DNA from 4 places in the Paenibacillus sp. V4I5 genome. Region 3 is predicted to be linked to each of the others. Evidence: riboswitches for the same ligand, from Rfam matches in the RefSeq annotation. Region 3 holds a riboswitch; each other region holds the start of a gene.

Region 1 (5,854 bases), 2.5 Mb from region 3:
CGGACTGGATTCCGAACGATGCCGAATTCCCTGTGGAAGGGCGTTCCCATAAGTCACAATTATCTAGCGTTCCCGCTTGCCAAGGAATTGTGAAAAAAGCCGTCGTGGAGAAGCTGAAGCTTCGCTACGGAACGGAGTGGTTCCCTGAGAACGGAGCACGCTACGTGATTGAAATCGCACTCCTGAACGATATCGCAACGCTAACGATCGACACTACCGGCGCCAGCTTACACAAGCGTGGCTACCGCAAGCTCGTGACCGAAGCGCCGCTCAAGGAAACCATGGCGGCTGCGATGATCCTCCTGAGCCGCTGGAAGGTCGACAGACCGCTCTACGACCCGTTCTGCGGGTCTGGAACGATTCCGATCGAGGCTGCTATGATCGGATGGAACATCGCGCCAGGACTGCGGCGCAGCTTCCCTAGCGAGGCGTGGGGCAATATCCCCCGCAAGCTGTGGGACAAGGCTCGCGACGAGGCCTTCGACGCGGTTAAAGATGATGTTCCGCTGAACATCATTGGCAGTGACATTGATCCCTCTGCCATCGAAGTCGCAGAGGCTGCCGCGAAAGCCGCCGGCTTGACGAAGCAGTTCAAGCTGCTCGTGGAACCAGTAGCTAAAGCCCGCCCACGCGGAGACTACGGCTGCTTGATCACCAACCCTCCTTATGGAGAGCGGCTTGGTGAAGCGCAAGATGTAGAGGTGGCGCTGCGCCAGCTCGGTGCACTCACCGCTCCCATGCCTTCATGGAGCATGTTCATCTTAAGCCCGAGCACACAGCTCGAGCACTATATGAACCGCCGCGCGGATAAGAAGCGCAAACTATTTAATGGTCGGATCGAATGTAACCTGTTCCAGTATCTAGGACCATTGCCACCGCGCAGACAAACGGACAAGTAAGAAAACCTCTATCGAGGCCGATCAGGGATGTGCGACCGCGTTTAGCGAGGAGAGACTTTGGTCTACTACCAAAGATCCCTATATGCGGAGAGACTTTGGTCTCCGACCAAAGATCCCTATATTAGGTTTTATCGCCAATAAGAAAGCGGTTTTCGGGTTCCGAAAACTTATACTTTCTTATGTGGAAAAATAAAAATCCCTCAACGGCTCATCCGACCGAACTGCATGCATGCAGCGGTCAGACCAAGCTAATGAGGGATTTTATTTTATAAACAAAAACCAAATCAATAACGCCCATAAGGGAATGGACACAAGAATACTCCATAGGCAGCCTTTGGCAAACCTCAGCTTCGGCTCCTGTTCTGTCCTTTCTTGGCGATCATTTCGCATGTTCCACCAACTCCAAGGGCAACCCATCCGGATCTGCAAAAAAAGTATATTGGTCACCGGTAATAGGATCAATCCTCACCGGTTCTACCACAATCCCCTTGCTCTCAAGTTCCTTAACGCTTTGTTCCATATTCGGCACGACAAAAGCCAGATGCCTAAGACCCCTTGCCTCAGGCTGGTTAATTCGCAGCGGAGGATTCGGAAATGAAAACAACTCGATCTGCTGCTCGGTCTTCCCGATGCGTAGATCCAACTTATAGGAGTCACGTTCTGCACGATATGTTTCGTGTATGACTGTTAATCCAAGTAAGTCGACATAGAAGTGTTTCGATCGCTCATAATTGGAGCTGATGATCGCCACATGATGAATTTGTTCTAACTCCACTCCATTGCCCCCTGTCCCCATTTCGTGAAAAACCGCTTTCCGGGAACTCCCCATCCTGCGGTCCGTTTCACTTATTTTATCCGTCTGTTCTCATCGTTTCAACAATTTTCTTCAAAACTTCCTCAGCGTGCACATAGTCAACTTGGCAAGTACCAGCTGCACGATGACCGCCTCCACCATTTTGGAGCATCAAATTGCCAATATTCGTTTTGGACGAGCGATTCACAATGCTGTGACCACAAGCAAAGACGCAGTTTTGTTTATTTCGGCCATCGACGACCCAAATCGAGATATTTTGCTCCGGATAAAGGGCATACACCATGAAACGGTTCCCTGGATAGATGGTTTCCACATCACGAAGGTCGGTAATAATAACATTGCCTTCCGTCCGCGTATAGGTTTGAAGCATATCACGATATAAGGCATCTAACTCAAAATATCGCGAAACACGCTCTTTCACATCTGGTAATTCCATAATCTCATGAACGGACATCGTTGCACAGTGCTCCACAAGATCTTCCATCAATTGATAATTACTAATCCGATAATCGCGATAACGGCCTAAACCCGTTCGAGCATCCATGATAAAAGATAATAAATCCCATCCGCTTGGGTTCAAAATATCTTCTTTGCTGAACTGCGCCGAATCCGCTTTATCTACCCCACGCATAATATCATCGATATCACCGAAGGTCTCAGGCCCTCCATAGTAATCATAAACAACACGTGCCGCACTTGGCGCGATACGGGTTTCCCCTTTGAATTCAATCTTTTCGCCCATCCGCTCAAGTTCACTGGAATGATGATCGAACCACAAGCCACAACCCGCTACATAAGGGACATTGGCCAAAATATCGTTTTCCGAAACCTCTATCAAACCGTCCTGCATATCTTTGGGATGGACGAATTTCATTTCATCCACCATGTTTAACTTTTTGAAAAGCATCGCGCATACTAATCCGTCAAAATCCGAACGAGTGATTAATCTCATGCTATGTATCCCCCTAAAAATAGTTCCAAAGCACTACTAAAACCTACAATCATTATATCAGTTTTTGTCAATTTGTGACAATCATTTTGTCTTTATAAATCCCTTACAGCTGGTAATAAAAAAACGGTACGCCTAGATAGGCTGTACCGTTCTTAATTTGGATGATAAACATTGATAAAGCCTTGTCAAAAATGCTTCAATTTGCGACATCGGCGGCATTTTCACAGAAAGTTTAACCTCGCCCTTCCAGTAGAAAATCAAGATGCTATTGTTTCTCCCGTGAAACATTTCAACATCCCAACAATTTTCATTTAATGCGTATTCTTCCCGATTAATCATGAGCTTTGGTCCATCCGAGGAAGGCACCAAACGGGCAACATGATTACCACATAGCGAGGTCACTTTTTGTTCTTCTTGTTGTATTCCTTCTGATTGCATGCTGCTGGATCCTCCTTTTATTTTTACATGAATTTGTTATGACAGAGAAAAACCCCACCATAGTGAACCGATCGGAGGGGTTCTGATGTTGATACCCAATCGTTCGGCGGCTGGCTGGCTGCGAGTCCGGTTTGCAGGACAAGGAAGCCCCTTTAGCTTTGCGTCACTGGCTTTCGCCAGCTTTGCCTTTGTCGAGATGTCTTGCTACATATCTGAAGAACTAAGAGTAATAAATATGTACACTCTCAAGGATACGGGAAGTCGTTTTGAAATCGAATAGTTCCTAAGAACTAATTTTGCATTATTTTTCAAAAAAATTCTTTTTTCGACGTATTTTTCGCCATCATTTGACGAATTGAGCCTCTCCAGTAGAAAATGGATCCCGTAATTGTAAGAACAGCCATAAGAACATATAACGTATCTCCACCATAAGAAACGAGCAAGAACCCACCTACCCAGGGTCCAATAAAGTGGCCTATGTTCGTTAATGTTTGAGCGCCAAAATAGGTGCCACGCATATGCTCGGGAGCTAATTTGTCAATCAACATATTAGCAGCGGGGTAATTTAGAATCTCGCCAAGGGTGAAAATACCCATCGAAATAATTAGCCATACCAGCGAGTGGGAAAATGCAAAGCCGACATCCCCTAACGCAAACATTAGGTTGCCAATTACAATTGCAGCGACTGGCGTGTACTTTTCGGCCAACCGAGTAAGTGGAATCTGCATGACAATGACCACAATCGCATTCACACTCATCAAGATCGCAAACATTTTCACGCCATCGACAAAACTCTGCTCCAAATATTGCGAAAGTGTCACCATCACCTGGGAGTATCCGATAGCTCCAATAATGCCACCAAAGATATACAAGCGAAAAGTCATATCACTGCGAATCACTCGCACAGCAGAACCGAAAGTAACCGAAGATTTCTTCTCACCCTCGATTTTCTTGATGCCAAAAGCGATGAGCAGTGCGTAAAGAGTGACCGCATAAATAAAATAAATGATTCCTGTGATGAGAAAAGGCAGCGCACCGTTCATCGTAGCGAAAAAGGCACCCAAAAGTGGCCCGACTGCAACACCAAGATTAATAGCCATATACCGCATCGAAAATACTTTAAGTCGCTTAGCAGGTTCTGTGAGATCTGCCATCAACGCCTGCGACACGGGCTCATAAAAGGATCGGCACAAGCCGTTCAGCATATTGAGCAGCATAAACAGAATTGGTAATTTAACCATGCCGAAGCCTAAGAACACGAACGCCCAGCCGAAAAGCGCCGCCAGCATGATAATGCGCCTTCCGAATCGGTCCGATAAGGTGCCCCCAATAAAACCGCCTACGGTCCCAGCCAAAGAACCCATCCCAATGACAATTCCGATCATCACCGCACTCATCGACGTATGTCTGGCTAAATAAATCGCGAGAAACGGCAAACTCATAGAGGACGCGGCCCTAGCCATAACGGTTCCAAGTATTAACGTATGTACAATGGGATGATAAGAATTTAGAAAACCACGCAATCGATTCATTAGAGATGACTCCTATCGCTGTTTAATTTACCGAAGGTCAAAGAAATCGACACCGAATTCCAATTATACACGAAAAATGACGATATGTGTCTCCAATTTGGCTCTAGTTTTGAATCTGTGAGCCGCTGACTTCCTTTAGATTCATCCTCGCGGGCGACACCCTTGTCTTAAGCTAATGGCTACTACTGCCTTCGCCATTCAGGACTTGAACCCTGTAGATAGCGCCCATGCTGGGCGCACAACAAAAGACACCCTCCGACGGAGAGTGTCCAAAAGAAAGTTTTCATCATGTTCCTAGTGTCCATTCGCCGCTTTACCCGGAACCCCAGTCGGGGTCATGCGATTTTACGAACAGAATGCTGCTTCCACAGCTTACGTTAACTGCCGCCGCATCCAGACCCGCAGCTCGACCCTGACGAGCAAGAAGAACCCGAGCCGGAGCTGCAGCTGCTAGAGCCACCACTACCTTGATCTCCTGAGCTGTCGTTATTGCTTCCATAGCCGCCACAACCCGATGAAGAACAGCTGCTTTGCTTGTATTTCTCCGATTCTAGTCCAGCCTCAGGCCACTGCGAGTTCATCCCGCTTGTATAGTTACCATTATCCTGAATGGAGAAGAACATCATGGCTCCTGCCATATACACCAAGTTGTTCGGGTTTGTTAGTGAATCCTTCCAGCCTGTGTCCTCAAACCTGCGACTGTTCACTGAATGTCTGGCTTCTTTAATCGCCTGCGTGATTAGTATGCGGATCGTCTCTGCAACTTCTGGATACCGCTTCGCCTGCTCCATATCGAACCATTGCTCGGCGATTTCTTCTTCATTCGCTTTGCGAAGCAAATCTGTACGTTCCTCATCCAGCGGATTGCGGAAAAAACCGTTCCAGCATCGTGAACTCGTTGGAGCGAACTCGAACAAGTGCGCATATACCCAATCGAACCAAGCACGTTCACCCGGCATTTGCTTCGGTTCACGTTCAGGTGAATGATGAATAACGCCACCAGCGAATTGATCCCCGAACCGTTGATATTCTCTCGTAAACATCAGCATCTCATGCCAAATTTCATCGATTTCGCTGCTAAACATCGGAGTTCTTTTTAAAATGAGATTCATCAGGAAAAATCGCTTTAATTCGAACCATTTACAGGCAAACTCGTCATCGGACATGGAAGGATTCCCAGCTTTTACGCGATATTGGAGTCTTTCTACATAATCAAGTG
Region 2 (5,854 bases), 1.6 Mb from region 3:
CGCTGTCGCGCCGAACAGCACGATCTCGGGCTTCGCTTCCTCGATCAGTTTCAAGCAGACACGGCTGTATGGCCGAGTCCGGTAGGTGCGAAGCTCAGGTGCTTCGCATAGGAACACCTTATCCGCGCCGTAATGCACGGCTTCATCGGCGAGGTGAGCCACATTCTCACCGATCACAAGCGCCATGAGCGGCGCGTCAAGCTTCGTGGCCAGCTTCTTGCCTTCGCCCAGCAGCTGCCAGGAAACCTTCTTCGCAGCTCCATCTCGCTGCTCTACAACGATTAATACCCCCCGATATGCCGACCAATCGGGCATCGACGCTTCAGGCTGGTCGTGTGTTTGTTCATTTGTCATCGTATCTTCCTCCATTCCCATAACGGTGATTCAGAGTTTAGGTAGTACCCCTGCTTTTCTTTCACGAAGACCAGTCTAACAAAGTCTGCATCTCTTTCGTCATGAGCTGATCGGCTAGCTGAGCAGCGGCTTCTTCTGGTGAATCAAACGCGATCATGTGCGTTTTAACCGCTTTTATCTCGGGCACCCATGTTTTGGCTACGATCGTTGGTGAGCCTTTTAGCCCGATTTTCGCTCTTTCAAGATCCGGAAAATCAGCTGTCGTCCAAACAGTCGGCTTATAACGCGCAGCCCGAATCATACCGGGCAGCGATGCTCGTCTCACCTTATTCAGTTCCTTCAGCGCCGTGATCAGCACCGGCATGCTTGTCTCAACGACTTCTATGCCATCTTCCAAGAGCCGATGCACACGAACTTTTCGCCGCTTTTCATCCACATCAACAACTTTGTTTACATAAGTAAGCTGTTCCAAATCCAATCGGCATGCGACGCCTGGCCCAACTTGCCCCGTGTCGCCGTCCAGCGTTTGTTTGCCGCAAAAAACGATATCCACCGGTCCCCACGTTTCAGCAATTTTACGGATGGTTCGGGCAACAACGTACGATGTCGCCAGCGTGTCCGCTCCCGCGAAGCCGCGATCCGTCACCAACACAGCATCGTCTGCCCCGAGGGAGATGCATTCCTTTAATCCTTTCTCCGCTGGCGGAGGTCCCATTGTGACTACTGTAATCCTTGCCCCCTGTTCATCCTTAATACGGAGCGCCTCTTCCAGCCCATGCATATCATAGAAGTTCACGATACTTGGGACACCTTGGCGAATTAACGTATTATTTTTGGGGTCAATGCGAATTTCTCTAGAGTCAGGTACCTGCTTAATACAAACGACTATATGCAGCATCTCTGCACCCTCCTATTTCTTAGGAAACTTGCTTGCACATTCGACAGCAAACGGATCTGAGCTTGTCAGCATTGTGAATTTTGTCACTTAAAATGACGAAACGAAATCGCTTTCAGTCTTTTTTTTAAGTTAATAATCTAACACAATATATGCGAAAAGCCTCCTAACATGACACTTACTTTAGTCCAAGGCCCAAAAGTAATCTTACCGATGTTGCTCGGAGAATGAAAAAGCCGCAACCTACGCCAAAGCGTGGAATGCAGCTCTCTCCTTATTTAATGATTATTTTTTGTTCGTTTTCGCCCATTCGTCTAATTGTCTTTGCTTCTCAGCAATAATTTTATCCATACCTGCCGCTTTAATCCTCTTCCGCTTCTTCTACCTCATAGGTACATAGGAAACGCTCAACACCTGGATACTTCTCCCCAAGGCTGCGAATAACGAACCCAATATTCCGATAAAATTGGACTGACTCTTCATCCGTTTCAGCCACGATTCGAACAGGGTGCATATCTTCAATAATTTCAAGGATAATTCCCCGTCCAAAGCCTACCCCTCTGCTCTCCGGTTCAACGGCCAGATGAGTGATCGTCATCTCCTGATTATCACTGAGCTTAAAGCCGATGATGCCCACCAAGATACCTTCGGATTCATATCCAAACAACCATAGATTAGCATCATTTTCATAACGCTCAATGACAGGTTGCAGCGCCTCCTGATCGGGGAAAACGCTGTAACTCAGCAGTTCTTGTATTTCAATTTCGTAAAGTCGGGATTTCACATTCACTAACATCTTTATTCACTACTTTCGTTTTACATTATCTACACATAATCTAACAACTTAAGCAAGCTGTCAATATGCGCTATAGGGGTGATTCCCTTCTCCTTCATCAGATGTCCGTTTGGCCCATAGCTGATAAAGGGAACTCCTGCATCAACGGATGCTCTGCCATCTATCCACGAATCACCGATCGATATCCATTCGTTCTCAAGAATTTGTGGAAAATGCTGCTTAGCAGCTAAGTACCCGGAGGGAGATGGTTTCATGGCATTCATCTGCTCTCTTCCGATGATCAAATCAAAGTATGGATGAATTCCAGTCGTTTCCAACGCATGTACTGCGGCCTTGTATGAATTATTTGTAACAATAACCAGGACATAGCCCGTCATTAAAACATTTAGAAGCTCGGAAACATGGGATTCCAGTCCTGCACCCTCCATGCCTATTAGTTCATGTTGAACGACCATATTCATTACTTCATTATAGGACTCTTCAGGTATCCCATTCGCTTTCACATGCTCAATCATGGTTGATGTGGTATGCTCTTGAATCGGGAAACCAACTGGCAGTAAATCATTCTCTGTAAGGTAGTCCGCCACTTGCTTTTTCATCATTTGGAAATTAATGCTAGACCTCAGCAGTGTATTATCCATATCAAAAATAATGCCTCGAACTTGACTTGATGTACTCATTAAACCTCACCTATCCATCTCTAGAACTATAGAAATTTTAAGAAATTAGCATTATTAATTTTTTTTAGTTGAATTCGACATTTTTCGCTAATTATATGTAAATACCGCTATAGACACGTCATTTTTAACTAATTATAATGAGGCGTATTAACTGGTATATAAGCTTTTTACATCATTAACTAGTGCCTTTTGAACTACATATATAGAATCGTCAAAAGCAAACCATTGGAAACAATGCGACGCAAAGCCATGACCTAAGGCACCCCTAATTGGATGCTATGGACGACAGGTTACCGAGTCAAGGAGTTCATCCTTTCATTCGGGATGGACTTTTTTATTTATACGAAATGAGGTTGATTCATGCATCTTACGCTAATAGATAGTTATCCTATTTACCTCATACTGCTAACGTTCATTATTTCAATAACTGCTCTTTACATATCCTTTACTAACCAAACAGCACTCAAAGCTTCCCTTTTAGAGTCTGCTATCGATTGTATCATGTTGCTTAATTCAAGTGGGAAGATCATTGCGTTTAATCCTGCGGCAGAAGCCATTTTTGGATACGAACGCAAAGAAGCTCTAGGGCTTACGTTAATTGATTTTCTTTTTGAAAAAGATGGCCAGGAGACAACCTTCTTAAATCTGCTGTTCACGGCTAAAGACGAGACGATTATCGGTAAGCGAATCGAATTGAAAGCATTTCGATCGGATGGCAGCGTATTTCCGGCAGAAATAACGATTACGAGCACTCCGTATAAAGGAAAGCTTGTCTATACAGCTTATCTTCGCGATCTGACTGAAAAAAAGAAATCTGAAGTAATGATACAGCAGCTAGCTTACTTTGATCTTCTGACAGGTTTGCCGAATCGCAACCAGTTCAATCAGCTTTTCCATGATGCGTTAAACAACGCCAAACAACATAAGCAAAGCTTAGCGCTACTTTTCCTTGATGTAAATCGGTTTAAGCACATCAACGATACCTTAGGCCATCACTTAGGAGATCTTGTTTTGCAAAAGTTCTCCGCATTGCTCTCAGAAAGCTTGTTTGCACAAAGCATTGTCTCCAGACTAAGTGGCGATGAATTTGTGATTTTGTTCCCTTTCGGAAATCGGAAGTCAGCAGCTGTGCAAGCGGAGAAAATCATTCAACAATTGGAAGCTCCTTTCCAAATCGATGGGCGAAATATTTTTGTTTCCACCAGTATTGGTATCTCTTTGTATCCTATCGATGGAGAAGATCCGGAGGTTTTACTGAAAAATGCCGATCAAGCGATGTATCGGGCCAAAGAACGTGGAGGAAACCATTATCATTTTTATGAACAGGAACTGAGTGTCATTCATTCGAGGAGAAGTGCCTGTGAACAATCCCTTCGGACAGCCAGAGAACAAAATGAGCTTTACCTGATGTACCAACCCAAATTCCATATTCCTACCGGCACAATCATCGGCGTTGAAGCTTTACTTAGGTGGGATAGCCATGAGTTAGGAAGCGTCTCGCCGAAGGAATTTATTCCTATTGCAGAAGAATCCGGACAAATTATTGCAATTGGAAAATGGGTATTACAAACGGCCTGCGTACAAATGAATAAATGGCAAGCTGCAGGTATGGAGCCTGTTCCTATTGCAATCAATATATCCGCTGTTCAGTTTCATCAAGAAGATTTGGTGACAATGATTCTTGATATTCTGCATCAAAATGAGCTGGAAGCAAAGTACTTAGAACTTGAAATTACCGAAAGTGCATTGATGAATAACAGCCTCAGCTGTATGGAAAAGCTTTATGCTTTAAAGCGTGAGGGAGTTAAAATCTCCATCGATGATTTCGGAACTGGTTATTCTTCTTTAAGTTATTTACATAAGTATCCAGTCGATACTTTGAAAATTGATAAATCGATCATTAAAGACATCTCTACCTTTATTTCTGATTCTTCTATCATTGAAGCTATTATGGCCATGTCATATAGTTTAAAATTGAGTGTCATTGCTGTAGGTGTAGAAACTCATGAACAGCTCACTTTTTTAGAGAGAGTTGGTTGTCAACATATACAAGGATACTTATTATCTGTTCCACTTACAGCCGAGCTATTTGAAAAGAGTTATATGATCCATGATGATAATGCTAGTCCAAATGCTTTATGAAAAAAGCCAGAATGCGGATGTTACTCCGTCTTCTGGCTTTTCAGATTGGACACCGAGCGAATAGCAAACGGCATGGCCAATGAAAGTAAGCTTGCCAAAAGTCCAAATACGAACATGCCGTGAATACCCGTATAAAAGACGCTGGATTTAGTAAGGATTGCCCCCATGATGGTTACGCTGACCGCTGTTCCAATATTCCGTGCAAAGAGCTGAAGCGAGGTGGAAATCCCCTTCTGGTTCGCTTCTACAAGCTGCTGTGAACCGATTGTAGTAATGGTGAAAATTATTCCATAAGCAAGACCAAGCGTCGTTAGTGCGGTAAACGTGTACCAGAATGGAGTACCTTCGTGTATGAAATAAAATAAGGCTGCTGTAATAACGAGTATCATATTACCTATAACTAAAAGCCGTTTATATCCATAGCGAAGCACCCAATTTCCACCAGGCACAGCAACGGCCATCCACCCAATGGATGTACTCAGAAGAGCAATACCACTGACAAACAACGAGTAGCCTTGATTTTGCAAGAAGAGAGGAATGAAGCTAGAAGTCCCAAAGAGAGCCGCGCAGCTGAGAAAGGAGCTTGCAATCATTATGGCCACCGGACGATTGCGAAGTAGGTTTAACGGAACAATTGGCGCAGGATGTCTTTTCTCATAAAAAAAGAAAGCAATCATAAATATCCCCCCTAGCGCACCATAGATGTAGCTATAATGCTCAACTGCTGTTGTAAGCAGCAATAAGGATATTCCACAGGCAAACAAAATAGCTCCGCCATAATCGACCACTGCTTTCTTCGGTTGATACACTTCCTTATACGGCTGCAAGGCAAGAAGTGCAATGATACATACCGGTATATTGACGAAAAAAATCCACCGCCAGCTCAGGTAGGTAACGAAGAACGTGCCCAGTAGAGGCGCTAAAATCGCAGATAACCCCCACATCCCGGTAAAATACGCTTGAACTTTACCTCGCTGCTCCACTGGA
Region 3 (5,854 bases):
AAGTGAGCGGGAAGAGGATGGTTATGCGGACTTAAATCGCATGCCGCATCGATTCAATCTAGCTGTAAACTCTTAGAGAGTATTTATGGGAGAAGGGTGGAACTACTCGCATGTCCATTGATATCAAGAAGGAATTAGGGCAAGCCAAGGTCGAACAGCGCATTGTATATGAATCAGGTAACGAGATGGCGGCATATGCGGCTCATCAAATTAATTATCATGTTATGGGATACTTTCCGATATCTCCATCTACGGAGGTTGCCCAATTTCTAGATCTTATGAAGTCCAACGGACAACATGATATCGTGCTCATTCCAGCAGATGGTGAACATGGTTCGGCTGGCATATGTTATGGCGCTTCAACTGCTGGCGGCCGCGTATTTAACGCGACAAGCGCCAACGGTTATTTGTACATGTTAGAGCAAATGCCGGTACAATCGGGGACACGCTTTCCCATGGTAATGAACTTGGTATGTCGCTCTGTATCTGGACCATTGAATATTCATGGGGATCACTCCGATTTATACTATGCTTTAAATACAGGTTGGCCGATTGTGATGTGTCGGGACCCGCAAGCGGTCTATGATATGAATATCATAGCTTTAAAGCTGGCTGAGGATCCGGAAGTGCGCTTGCCGGTTCTGGTTGCTTCAGACGGCTATTTCACGTCCCACCAAAAGCGTAGAGTACAAACGTTCGCACATCGTGAGGATGTGCATGCTTTCGTCGGAGAGAAGCCACAGGGCTTCCCGGATACGTTGGATCGTAATAATCCGATTACCGTAGGTCCTTATATGAATGAGCCGGATTATATAAATAACTGCTATCAGCAGTCCATGGCCATGTATAACGCCGAAGGTGTTTATGATCGTATTCGGCAGGAATACGCGGAGTTAACAGGCCGTGATTATCCGATTCTTGAGCTATACCGCATGGAGGACGCGGAAGTCGCCGTGTTCTTGATGAATTCGGCTTCCGAAATCATTAAGGACGTCGTCGATCAACTCCGTGAGAAGGGTATTAAGGCCGGATCGATCGCGCCGAATATCATCCGACCATTCCCGGCAAAGCAGATCGCTGAAGCTTTGCAGCATGTGAAGGCGATCACCGTTGGCGATCGCGCGGATTCCTATGGCGGCCATGGCGGCAATATGGTCAACGAAATTAAAGCGGCGCTGTTCACACACGGGAACAGAGATACGCTTGTCATAAGCCGAATCTACGGCTTAGGTGGCAAGGACTTTTATGCCGAAGACGGGCATAGTTTGTTCCAATTTGCCACTGACGCTGTACAAAGCGGCAAGGTTGAAGTTCCCTTCGATTACTACGGCCACACGCCAGGTGATCCTTCGAAAGCGCCGAAGCGGGTGTTGACGCCGATGAAGTATGAGGATTTGAAGACGGGACTCATCACGGTAACGCCGGATGAGAACTCAGGCAAGCTGAATGTGCGTATTCCGCCACTGCGAGCACTGACGAAGAAACCGAAGCGTATTGCTCCGGGGCATGGCGCTTGTCCAGGTTGCGGTATTTTCTCCGGCTTGGAACTGTTTTTCAAAGGGATTGAAGGCGATATTGTCTCGATCTTCCACACAGGCTGTGCGATGGTTGTAACGACGGGTTATCCGTATTCGGCTCACAAAGCGACCTATATTCATAATCTGTTCCAGAACGGCGCAGCGACCCTCTCAGGAGTTGTGGAGATGTTCTGGGAGCGCAAGCGACGTGGCGAGCTCGACCATTTGGGTTTGAAGGACGATTTCACCTTCGTGATGATCACTGGTGACGGCGGAATGGATATCGGCATGGGACCAGCAATCGGAGCGGCTTTGCGCAATCATAAAATGATTATTCTCGAGTACGATAACGAGGGATACATGAATACGGGTGCGCAGTTGTCTTATTCGACGCCAATGGGTCATCGTACATCGACTTCGAACGTTGGGAAGCACCAAGGTGGTAAAGTGTTCCATCACAAGGATACCGCCCAAATTATGGCCGCTACCCATATTCCGTATGTATTTACGGGGTCGGAAGCGTATCCGCAGGATCTTGTGAAGAAAGCCGCGAAAGCACAATGGTACGCTCAAAATGAGGGATTGGTATATGGAAAAATTCTCATTGCCTGTCCGCTGAACTGGCTGTCGGATGACCAGGAAGGCTCCAATATCGTTGGAGCTGCGGTAGACTCCTGCTTCTTCCCGCTCTATGAAGTGGAACACGGGGTTACATCCATCACATATAACCCAGAGGATAAGAGCAAGAAGATACCACTATCGGATTGGCTCAAGACGATGGGGAAAACGAAGCATATGACGAAGCCTGAATATGAGGGTTCCCTGAAATCATTCGAAACGGAAGTCGAGCGTCGTTGGAATATGTTAAAAGCCAAGCATGAGAATGCTTATTTATAAGTCGTCATCATAAAAAATGAAGGCACATTCACCTCCGTGGTGAACGTGCCTTTTTATCGGAGGAATGAAAATGCCCTATGTGTTGCAGCACAAAATATCGCAGCAGATTTTCACATGCACACTTGTCAATCACTACGGTTTAGCCTATTATGGCGTTAAATTTTGGCCGGATTTAGAAGAGGCTGAGCAGCAGTTTCCTGCTTTTCTGCACAACATAGGGGAAATGGAGCCGGATGCTTGGCAGGTGACTGAGCTCGAGGAAGGGGAAATGAAGCTCTGCAATGTGAAGTTGAAAAATGATCCTAATTTACAAGTGTTTTGGACACATACACGAAAACTGGAAGTCCGTAAACTGGAAAAATAAACCTTAGCGTCAATAGGTACGCAGACACTATGATATCGACAAAGAATCGCAACCTTTCGCCTATATTCGTGAAGAACCCCCTCAAACTATAATAAGATGCGAAAGAAAAAATTAACATCACAACGAAATGGCAAACCGAGCGAAAGCTAGGGACGCAAAGCTTTAGGGGCTCTCGTGCCAAAGGTACAGTGCTAGCCAGCTGCCGAATGCGATAGGACCCATCTACAAGAAGAGGATGACCCAGCTGAGGCAAACGGGTCATCCTTTTTTCGATGTAGAGGAGGTGTCAGGTTCAAATAATCCATTTCGCCAGTTCGGTTTTACGTGACTCAAACGCAGCAAGAGCGATATCAACCTATGGAGGTAGAGACGATGAGAAAATGGACGATGGTTATCGGAATGCTTGTTTTAGCGCTTACTTTTGTAGTCCCTGCAGCCATTCAGGCAGAAGAGGGGGTAACAACAAAGGCTCAAATTGTTTCGGGGGTAAGCTTCAGAGATCAAGCTAGTACTTCAAGCAATGTTATACGTTTATTGAAAACAAACGAAATTGTTACCGTCACAGACTATGTAACGACGAATTGGTATAAAATCAAGGATGCGCAGGGCGTAAGCGGCTATGTTTCGACGAATAGCAGATACATAAAAATAACTAGTAATGCGGAAATCATCTATGGCGTAAACTTTCGTACACTTCCAGCAACCGAGCCCGGCTCCAAGATTATTCGAATGCTTAGTAAAGGGGAAGACGTCCTCGTTATAGCAAAAGTCAACGACAGTTGGTATCAAATTCAAGACGCCAATGGAACTAACGGGTATGTAAGCACAAATAGTAAATACATAAGCACGGATTTCTCTGTCATCAAACCCAATCTACCTCTCGCTGAAGAAATTGAAGCTGTTATTGCAGCTGGCCAAGTTTACTTAGGCACACCTTATGAGTTTGGTTCGGTACGCAATGACACCACGACCTTTGATTGCTCGGATTTCATTCAAACGATGTTCTGGGATGCTCTAAGATTCTCCGTACCAAGCGATTCACAGGCACAAGGCAACTATGTTAAATCGTTAGGTCCTGTAATTCAGGAGTGGACAAATTTGAAACGTGGAGATCTGATGTTCTTCAGCAGCTACAAAGGGAGTAGAGAATCAGATTATGATAACGTGAACGTTCTTACAGAGCCGATCACGCATGTTGGACTTTATTTAGGAAATGGGAATATGCTGCATACGTATTCTGTCGAATCCGGCGGAGTTCGCACAGATACGATCGCTGGGAAGCAATGGGAAAATCGATTTTTGTTCGGCGGCAGTGTTTTACGATAAGTGATGGTTCGATCATAGGAGTTTTGCCATATACTATAGATAGGGGCGGATGCAGCTTCAGCATCCGCTTCTTCCTCATTCTAAGAAGAAAGGAAGAACCTTATCTTTGAAACCTTTGACGACGACCCAGCCACTGGAATTTCGGAACACAACGGAAAGAGGACTTAACCTAGATACCGTACACGAGCGTATTCTACAATTCATGCGTCACGACCCCGTAGCAACCTACAAATTTATTATTGGTACGGATTGTCAGGTACACACAGGTCATACGAAATTCATTACCGGTGTAGTTATCCAGCGGTTAGGAAAAGGAGCGTGGGCGTGTTATCGTCAAGTCATCGTTCATCGGGCCCTGCATTCGATTAAGGAAAAACTTTCGATGGAAACTGCTTTGAGTGAAGAGATTGCCATGTATTTTGATGAGTCTAAGCGACAGGATATGGAAAACATTATTCTTCCACATCTGTATCAAGGTGCTTCCTTCGACATGTTTATTCATATTGATGCTGGTGACGATGAGAATAAAAACAGGACTGCTAAATTCGTCCAAGAAATGGTGCGGAGAGTGGAATCTGTTGGTATGGTTCCTGTTATTAAACCAGATTGTTATGTAGCTTCGGCCTATGCCAATCGGTTTTCGAAGAAGCCGTATCAGCCAATTTATGAGAATCATGAGGTCATCGATGGCATCCTATAAGAGAAATCGAAACCGTTAGTTCGAAGTGGTCACCACGATCATAGGAACTGACGGTTTTGTTTAGTTGAGAAGGTTGTGAAAAGAGGATTCCTCAGCTTCTTAGCGAAATAATGCTTTTACAAGGTTAGAGAGAAAGGGGAGAACAAGATGAGCAAAACATTTATTATCGAAGCCGTTATGCTAGCGGTGCATGGTCAGTTAATGCTGCCTGGGCAGCCTGTTACTTATGTGATACCTTATACCAGCATTCAGGAGTTATACGAGCTTCAGACAGGCTCTGAGCCGATCATGTTAGAGGAAGAAGACGATGGTTTCGTGAAGCAAATGATTGGTGAGCTGATTGCTTTCTTCGAGGAATCTTTTAATAAGAAAAAAATTGAAAAAGCGTTAACTGTTCCATGGCGGAAAAGCCCACCTTTGCCAATTAATGAGCATGTCACCTTGATGGTTGTTTTTGCGATTGACAATGAGGAGTATGGGGACAATTTTGACCCGATTGAAACCGAATTAATTCTAACGGCGATCAAAGAACAGGCTGCTTTGTTAACTGACCAGTTAGATTTCATTGAACGTATGGTTCAAGCAGGAATTCCAGTCGAAGCATATGACGTAGAGGATTTTGAATTTGCGGTAGAAGGTGACAATCAGGTTTAGGAAGAGGAGTTGAGGAAGGCAATTATGCGTGTCAAAGATCAAGAGGAGCAATTAACCTCACTACCAACTTACTGGTTTCCAGCTCAAACATGGTCCATGCGTGTTGGCGCGGGAGGTATGAATAATACAACTCGGTTCGTAGACGTGGAAGGTACTTCCTATGTTCTTCGATTGTACGAAACTCATCGTGACATGGACAAAATTATGTTCGAACATAGTGTTCTTTTGGCACTAGACAAAGAAAAAGATAAACTTCCCTTTCGTGTACCTGTGCCAGTGGAGCTCCCAACTGGGGGGACTGTTGTTCGCTTAGATGCAAGCGAAGGCAAATTGGCTGCCTTATTTACGTATACAGATGGCTGTAATCCTACTTGGGGGAGTATGCATCAACTGCTG
Region 4 (5,854 bases), 5.3 Mb from region 3:
CGAATCCTCGAGCAGTTCGAGCAACGCGGCAGGCTCAATGCCCGCCACGACAGCTTCAGCCTGATTGTCTTCACATTTTTCTACGGGATGTTCGTGTTCGATCACACTTGGCTTATCCTCGAATTCGATAGGAGTTTGATCCTCTGAATGTGCCGTAAGGTCTTCCTTGCTAGCCGAAGGTGCAACGCCGAGATGGGGTTCTGCATGAGTTTGGATCATTTCAATTAAACGGACGGGGTTGAAAGGTTTCATTAAGTAACCTTTAGCCCCGGCTTCAAGCGCATCGAAAATCAAATCCTGCTGATTGCTGGCCGAGCAGATCAACACGACGGCGTCGCGATCGAGCTTAAGAATTTCCTTAATGGCATCGATGCCATTCATTTCAGGCATCGTTAGATCCATCAGGACGATATCCGGAATCAGTTCTTCATACAGCTTAATAGCTTCTCTACCGTTAGTCGCTTCTCCAACCACTTCATAACCATTCTGCTTTAAGCAATCGGCAGCCATTTTGCGCATGAATTGGGTATCATCAACAATAAGAAATCGGTAAGACATCCTAGTTCCCCCTTAGAATTGGATTGCTGTCAATCGATCGTTTTTAACACTTCTTCGACGGTAGTGATGCCTTCACGAACTTTGAGTAGCCCATCGTACAATATCGTTTTGTAGCCGATTTGCACTAAATGGTTTTCGATTTCCTGGATCGGACGTTGCCCAGTAATGAGCTCGCGCAGCTTTCCGTCAATAAGCAGCACCTCCTGTAGGGCAACCACACCTCGATAACCGGTATCGTTGCATACTCTGCAGCCAGTCCCTCGAGTCACGGTTAATTTGCCGCTGATCTGGGTGGATACCAAGGTTCGGAAATTGCCGATAATTCCTTTTCCGTTCTTCTGATCATCCGAATGCAGAACTGCATGAGCTTCAAATAGCTTGATTTCATCTTCGGTAGCGGGCAAGGATTGAGCGCATTGACGGCATATTCGCCTTACCCAACGCTGAGTCACAATGCAGGAAAGCGAAGCGCTGAGCAGGTGCGAGTCTTTATTCATGTCCATCAGCCGGCTTATAGTCTTGACTGCACTGCTGCCATATATGGCACCGAGCACAATACGGCCGGTGAGGGTCGTCCTTATTGCCATTTCAAACGTTTCCGCATCATGGATATCACTGACCATGACGACGTTCGGATCCTGACGCAATACCGACCGAAGCACATGAGCAAAAGTCAGGCCGAGCTGTTCGTTCACCTCCACCTGTGTAATTCCCGGCATTCTGAGCTCTATTGGATCTTCGATGGTTATGATTCTATGGTTTTCGTTTGTCAGTCGAGTGAGGATCGAATATAACATGGAAGTTTTCCTGCTGCCTTCCGGCCCGCAAATCAAGATCATGCCGCTTGGCAGTCCAAGCGCTTTTTCGAATTTTTGCAAATTGGTTTCACTGAACTCAAGCTCGGAAATGGCTAGTTGAGGTTCAGAATTATCTGTCAAGCGAAGAAATAGGCTTTCGCCGTTAACACTTGGCAGGGTGGATACGCGTATATCCAACTGCTTGTGGTCAACCTTAATCTGAAAACGGCCGTTTTGTGGCAGCCGCTCTTCAGAGGCATTTAGATTGGCTAGAAGTTTGATGCGTTTGAACAACGTTTCATGCATGTGTTTAGAAAGCGTTTTCTTATTTTTGAGCGAACTGTCAATTCGGTATTTGACTATAAGCCCGTCTTCATGCGGTTCGATATGAATGCCACTTGCTTGTTGATATACGCCGGCTTGAATGATTTCATTCAACGTTTCTACGGTTGTATCGACACCATAATATCGGTTGATGGCTTCTTCCATTTCGATTCGCATGGCTATAAACGGTTGAACACTCATACCCGTCGCCATTTGAATAGCTTTAATCGCCTCTTTATTTAAAGGGTCGATCATGGCCACCTTGAGTTTACCTCCGGCGCAGCTGATTGGAACGAGATGATACTTCCTGGCAATCGATTCATCTATGAGCTGGACTGTAGGAAGATCAAATATCGTTTCGTTGAGATTTACGACAGGTACGCCTAGTTGGAACTCCAGCGCCTCGACGAGCTGACGCTCGGTGATAAACCCAAATTCGGTCAGTATCCCCCCGAGCTTTTTTGGGTGACGCGTCTGTTCCTTAAGCGCCTGATCGAGCTGCTCCTCCGTAATAACGCCATTCATGACTAGAAGTTCGCCAATGCGCATGTGCTCCTCCTTACTGAACGTATCTATTTAATGAAAAATAAAAAACCAAGCTGCTAGAGCGGCCCGGCTTTCATGCCATCGTATCTCGATGGGTTAGAACCGTGGCTTTGCGTCCCCGGCTTTCGCGCGGGTTTGCCTTTTATCATTCACTTGGATTACAGGATTCGTCTAACCATATAATTCGACATGAATAATAACATTCTGTAAGTTTATTTAAATTCCTTCCTTGCACTAGTCGTACTATTTTCCTAATTTTCAGCATTTTTTTTTGGTTCGGATGTAGGTCCAGCCTAAAAAAAATCCTGCCTTTCAAAGCCTATGAATTTATGGGAATGACATAAAACAAGGGGTTTTCTCCTAAATGATGGAACAGCGTTATCACTTTATACCCACAATAAATAGTAGGAGAACTATAAGAGAAGGTGTCTTTTGGCATGAAAATGAGTTATCTAAATTGTTAGAAAATTGGGCTTTTTGGTGGATACCTAAAAATCAAGTCGAATTCTATGATGAAAGCATCACAACGAATTCCAAGCGGAACATCGCATCTGGAATCTCGACAAAGGCAAAACCGGTGAAAACCGGCGACGCAAAGCTATAGGGGCTAACGCACGACAAAACGTGTCAAGCCAGCCAGCTGCCGAAAGAGGAAGGGCGTTTGTTTTGCTGTGCATATACAGCAGCAACCCCACCTTTCGGGAAAGGTGGGGTTTTTATTTGGCATAAGGGGGTCAAGACTGTTTGAGGCTGGTGAATACGAATACGGGCGAAACGATAGCCCAGCAGGTGATGGAGGCCAAAACCTTTGGTCGCAGACTACGTGGGTTGCTCTTTACAAAGCGACTTTCCAGCGGGTTATGCCTTCACATCGAACCGTGTAGATCGGTACATACCTTTTTCATGCAATACGCGATTGATGTGGTTTATCTGGATAAACAGCATCGTGTCGTAGGCGTAGAAGAGCAGTTGAAGCCGGGACGCGTTGGCGCTGTATTCAAAGGCACGACTTCAGTGGTGGAACTTCCCGCAGGCAGTATCGGCCTTACCCGAACGACCGTCGGTCAAACGGTCCAATTTATTTAAAAAACGAGGAGGAAATTAAAATGAAAAACAAAATCAAAGGTCTTTTAACAGAAGAGCAAGGACAAGGGATGACAGAGTACGGATTGGTTCTGGGTGTAATTGCGGTGGGTGTAGTTGGCATTCTGTTTGCATTAAAAGGGAATATTCTTACACTCTTCAACAGAGTGAACAATGATGTCTCGAATGCAGCTACTCGCACTTAATAAAATCAGCCTTCTTGTATGGAAGGGAACTATATGATGACAGCTAAATTAGTAGACTTGTATACAAATGAGCAAGGCCAAGGTATGACAGAGTACGGCTTGGTACTTGGCGTTATTGCGGTGGGTGTAGTTAGTATCTTATTTGGTATAAAGTTGGAGGTTTACAGCCTCTACGATAAAAGTGTTCGAGTCATCGAGCAATCAGCCAGAACAGTAGGACTTCTCGATTAAAAAAGGAGTGAAATGATTAAGGTGAGCAAAATCAAAAATCTTTTGGTTGAAGAACAGGGTCAAGGGATGACAGAGTATGGTCTGGTTCTTGGGGTAATCGCGGTTGGTGTAGTTGGTGTTTTGTTTGCACTGAAGGGTAATATTCTCACACTCTTCAACAGAGTCAACCAAGATGTAGCAAATGCGACTAATGGTACTCCATAATAACAGCGGTTGTCTTTTATATTAACGCTCCAATGAAGAGGGTCTTACGTTTTACGGAACGTAGACCCTTTTTATAAAAACATTCTTGGGAGGCAGGTATGGTTGTAGTTGACAGTTTGCTCATTATCATTCTCGCCATCTGCGTATTCACCGATCTGAAGTCACGCAAGATTTACAATGCAGTCACTTTACCAGGCACTGTAATCGGTTTCATGCTGCTAAGCGCATCTGACGGCTTTCCTGGTTTTGTGGATGGTGTACTAGGCTTTGTTGTGGGGTTCGGTATCCTTTTGATTCCATATCTGTTAGGAGGAATGGGTGCCGGCGACGTGAAGCTGCTCGGGCTTGTCGGCGCATTCAAAGGCGTAACATTCGTGCTGCTTGCTTCCGTCTACATGGCATTAATCGGCGGTGTGATCGCACTTGCACTCCTCCTATTACGTAAGGGTGTTATCGAGAGACTCAAGCAAGTTATTTTCTCGGTAGTGCTGCTAAGATATGGGATGAAAATATCTTCTGCTATGAAAGATGACGCCTTTACGGCAGCATTTCCGTATGGTGTTGCGATTGCAGGAGGTGCGGTATTAAGTCTTTGGCTTAGAGGGTGGGGGATTTTATGATCAAAGATGAGGGAGGGCAGTCGCTGACGGAGTTTGCCGTTATTCTTCCTATTTTTTTATTGCTGGTATGCGGTATCTTCGATTTCGGCCGATTGATGTATGCCTATATGAACATGAACAACGTTGCACAAGAAACGGTGAGGTTAGGCGGATTTGATAGGACAGATTTAGAAATCGAAACGTTCGCTAAAAAGTATGTGCATCTTGGCGATTCAAACTTACTTAGAGTTGACATCTCGCCAAAAGAGCCCAATCGCCATTCCGGCGACTATGTTACCGTTACCTTGGAATACCCATACACGTATATGACACCCATTATTTCTAAGCTGCTTCCGGCTCCGACCGTTAAAGCCGCTTCAACGATAAGAGTGGAATAGGGGGCTAGTCATGAAACTTAGTTTGATTATTGAAAAGCTAAAGCGCCTCATGGTGCGACAGGATGGAAATGTCGCCGTACTGGCGGCATTCGTATTGACTGCATTATTGGGTATGACGGCGGTCGTAATAGAAGGAGGTAAGGTATATGTCGTCAAAATGCACCTCCAGAAGATGGCGAATACGGCCGTTCTGTCAGGTGCACAAGAACTGACCACGACGGAGAATAATGTTCGCGATGTTGCGAATCAAATTCTAAGCATCCATGGAGAAACGGCAAGTTTAATCGATTTATCTGTCACCATGAAAGACAGGACAACCGCCGTTCTGAAGAAAGTTGTGGATGTGCCTCTGGCCAAAGTGATTGGATTTGATAAGGTGTCAATCAGCGTGAAAGCAACGGCGAAGATTGAGGCCATGGGGGCTGCTACTGGAGCGGCGCCGATTGGCATCGATGAATCCGTACAGCTGCATTATGGTCAAACCTATCGCCTTAAAGTTGACGAAGCGGAGGCCACGACCGGTAACTTCGGTATCATTACACTGGGAACTAAAGGCGGCTCCGATACCTACGAGATAAATCTGACTAATGGTTATAAAGGAATGGTCTCAGTCGGTGATGTGATCGATACGGAAACAGGGAATAAAGCCGGAGGGACACGTGATGCTGTACAGGCAAGAATAAATAGGAGCCCTTACACACCTGGTGATATGAGTCACCTCGATGACCCGCGTATTCTGCTTGTCCCGGTGTATAAGCCACATAACTATACGGGTGGACAAATCAAAAAGATTGAAATTACCGGATTCGCCTACTTCTATCTAAGCGAACCCATGGATTATAACACGAAAGAAGTCATAGGCGTATTTATCCAAAGACCCGGCATAGGATTTGTTAAACCAGGGGCAG

What was found. A riboswitch is a leader RNA that binds a small molecule or an ion and turns the genes downstream of it on or off. The one in region 3 is predicted to bind cyclic di-GMP.
Region 1: it holds a riboswitch for cyclic di-GMP, as region 3 does, so the genes downstream of both, QFZ78_RS14055 (hypothetical protein) here and QFZ78_RS02790 (C40 family peptidase) in region 3, are expected to answer to the same signal.
Region 2: it holds a riboswitch for cyclic di-GMP, as region 3 does, so the genes downstream of both, QFZ78_RS10200 (putative bifunctional diguanylate cyclase/phosphodiesterase) here and QFZ78_RS02790 (C40 family peptidase) in region 3, are expected to answer to the same signal.
Region 4: it holds a riboswitch for cyclic di-GMP, as region 3 does, so the genes downstream of both, QFZ78_RS26795 (DUF192 domain-containing protein) here and QFZ78_RS02790 (C40 family peptidase) in region 3, are expected to answer to the same signal.

Annotation. Positions count from the first base shown of each region.
Region 1 covers NZ_JAUSZB010000002.1:2,666,975-2,672,828, forward strand. The annotation lists gene QFZ78_RS14040 (THUMP domain-containing class I SAM-dependent RNA methyltransferase) at 1-899, shown strand, start outside; gene gloA2 (SMU1112c/YaeR family gloxylase I-like metalloprotein) at 1,279-1,674, opposite strand; gene QFZ78_RS14050 (DHH family phosphoesterase) at 1,751-2,665, opposite strand; gene QFZ78_RS14055 (hypothetical protein) at 2,798-3,103, opposite strand; cyclic di-GMP riboswitch class I at 3,206-3,300, opposite strand; gene QFZ78_RS14060 (MDR family MFS transporter) at 3,412-4,635, opposite strand; gene QFZ78_RS14065 (glycine-rich domain-containing protein) at 5,013-5,854, opposite strand, start outside.
Region 2 covers NZ_JAUSZB010000002.1:1,754,789-1,760,642, forward strand. The annotation lists gene QFZ78_RS10180 (electron transfer flavoprotein subunit alpha/FixB family protein) at 1-354, opposite strand, end outside; gene QFZ78_RS10185 (electron transfer flavoprotein subunit beta/FixA family protein) at 416-1,252, opposite strand; gene QFZ78_RS38490 (DUF3502 domain-containing protein) at 1,535-1,600, opposite strand; gene QFZ78_RS10190 (GNAT family N-acetyltransferase) at 1,611-2,033, opposite strand; gene QFZ78_RS10195 (HAD family hydrolase) at 2,075-2,725, opposite strand; cyclic di-GMP riboswitch class I at 2,932-3,023, shown strand; gene QFZ78_RS10200 (putative bifunctional diguanylate cyclase/phosphodiesterase) at 3,086-4,867, shown strand; gene QFZ78_RS10205 (MFS transporter) at 4,888-5,854, opposite strand, start outside.
Region 3 covers NZ_JAUSZB010000002.1:200,639-206,492, forward strand. The annotation lists gene QFZ78_RS02775 (2-oxoacid:acceptor oxidoreductase family protein) at 1-76, shown strand, start outside; gene QFZ78_RS02780 (thiamine pyrophosphate-dependent enzyme) at 111-2,414, shown strand; gene QFZ78_RS02785 (hypothetical protein) at 2,485-2,778, shown strand; cyclic di-GMP riboswitch class I at 2,898-2,985, shown strand; gene QFZ78_RS02790 (C40 family peptidase) at 3,151-4,104, shown strand; gene QFZ78_RS02795 (ribonuclease H-like YkuK family protein) at 4,211-4,804, shown strand; gene QFZ78_RS02800 (ADP-heptose synthase) at 4,952-5,458, shown strand; gene QFZ78_RS02805 (phosphotransferase) at 5,483-5,854, shown strand, end outside.
Region 4 covers NZ_JAUSZB010000002.1:5,457,955-5,463,808, forward strand. The annotation lists partial or broken gene QFZ78_RS26785 (response regulator) at 211-558, opposite strand; gene QFZ78_RS26790 (GspE/PulE family protein) at 588-2,228, opposite strand; cyclic di-GMP riboswitch class I at 2,283-2,375, opposite strand; cyclic di-GMP riboswitch class I at 2,783-2,873, shown strand; gene QFZ78_RS26795 (DUF192 domain-containing protein) at 2,979-3,311, shown strand; gene QFZ78_RS26800 (Flp family type IVb pilin) at 3,332-3,514, shown strand; gene QFZ78_RS26805 (Flp family type IVb pilin) at 3,548-3,745, shown strand; gene QFZ78_RS26810 (Flp family type IVb pilin) at 3,758-3,949, shown strand; gene QFZ78_RS26815 (A24 family peptidase) at 4,048-4,569, shown strand; gene QFZ78_RS26820 (TadE family protein) at 4,566-4,946, shown strand; gene QFZ78_RS26825 (pilus assembly protein TadG-related protein) at 4,957-5,854, shown strand, end outside.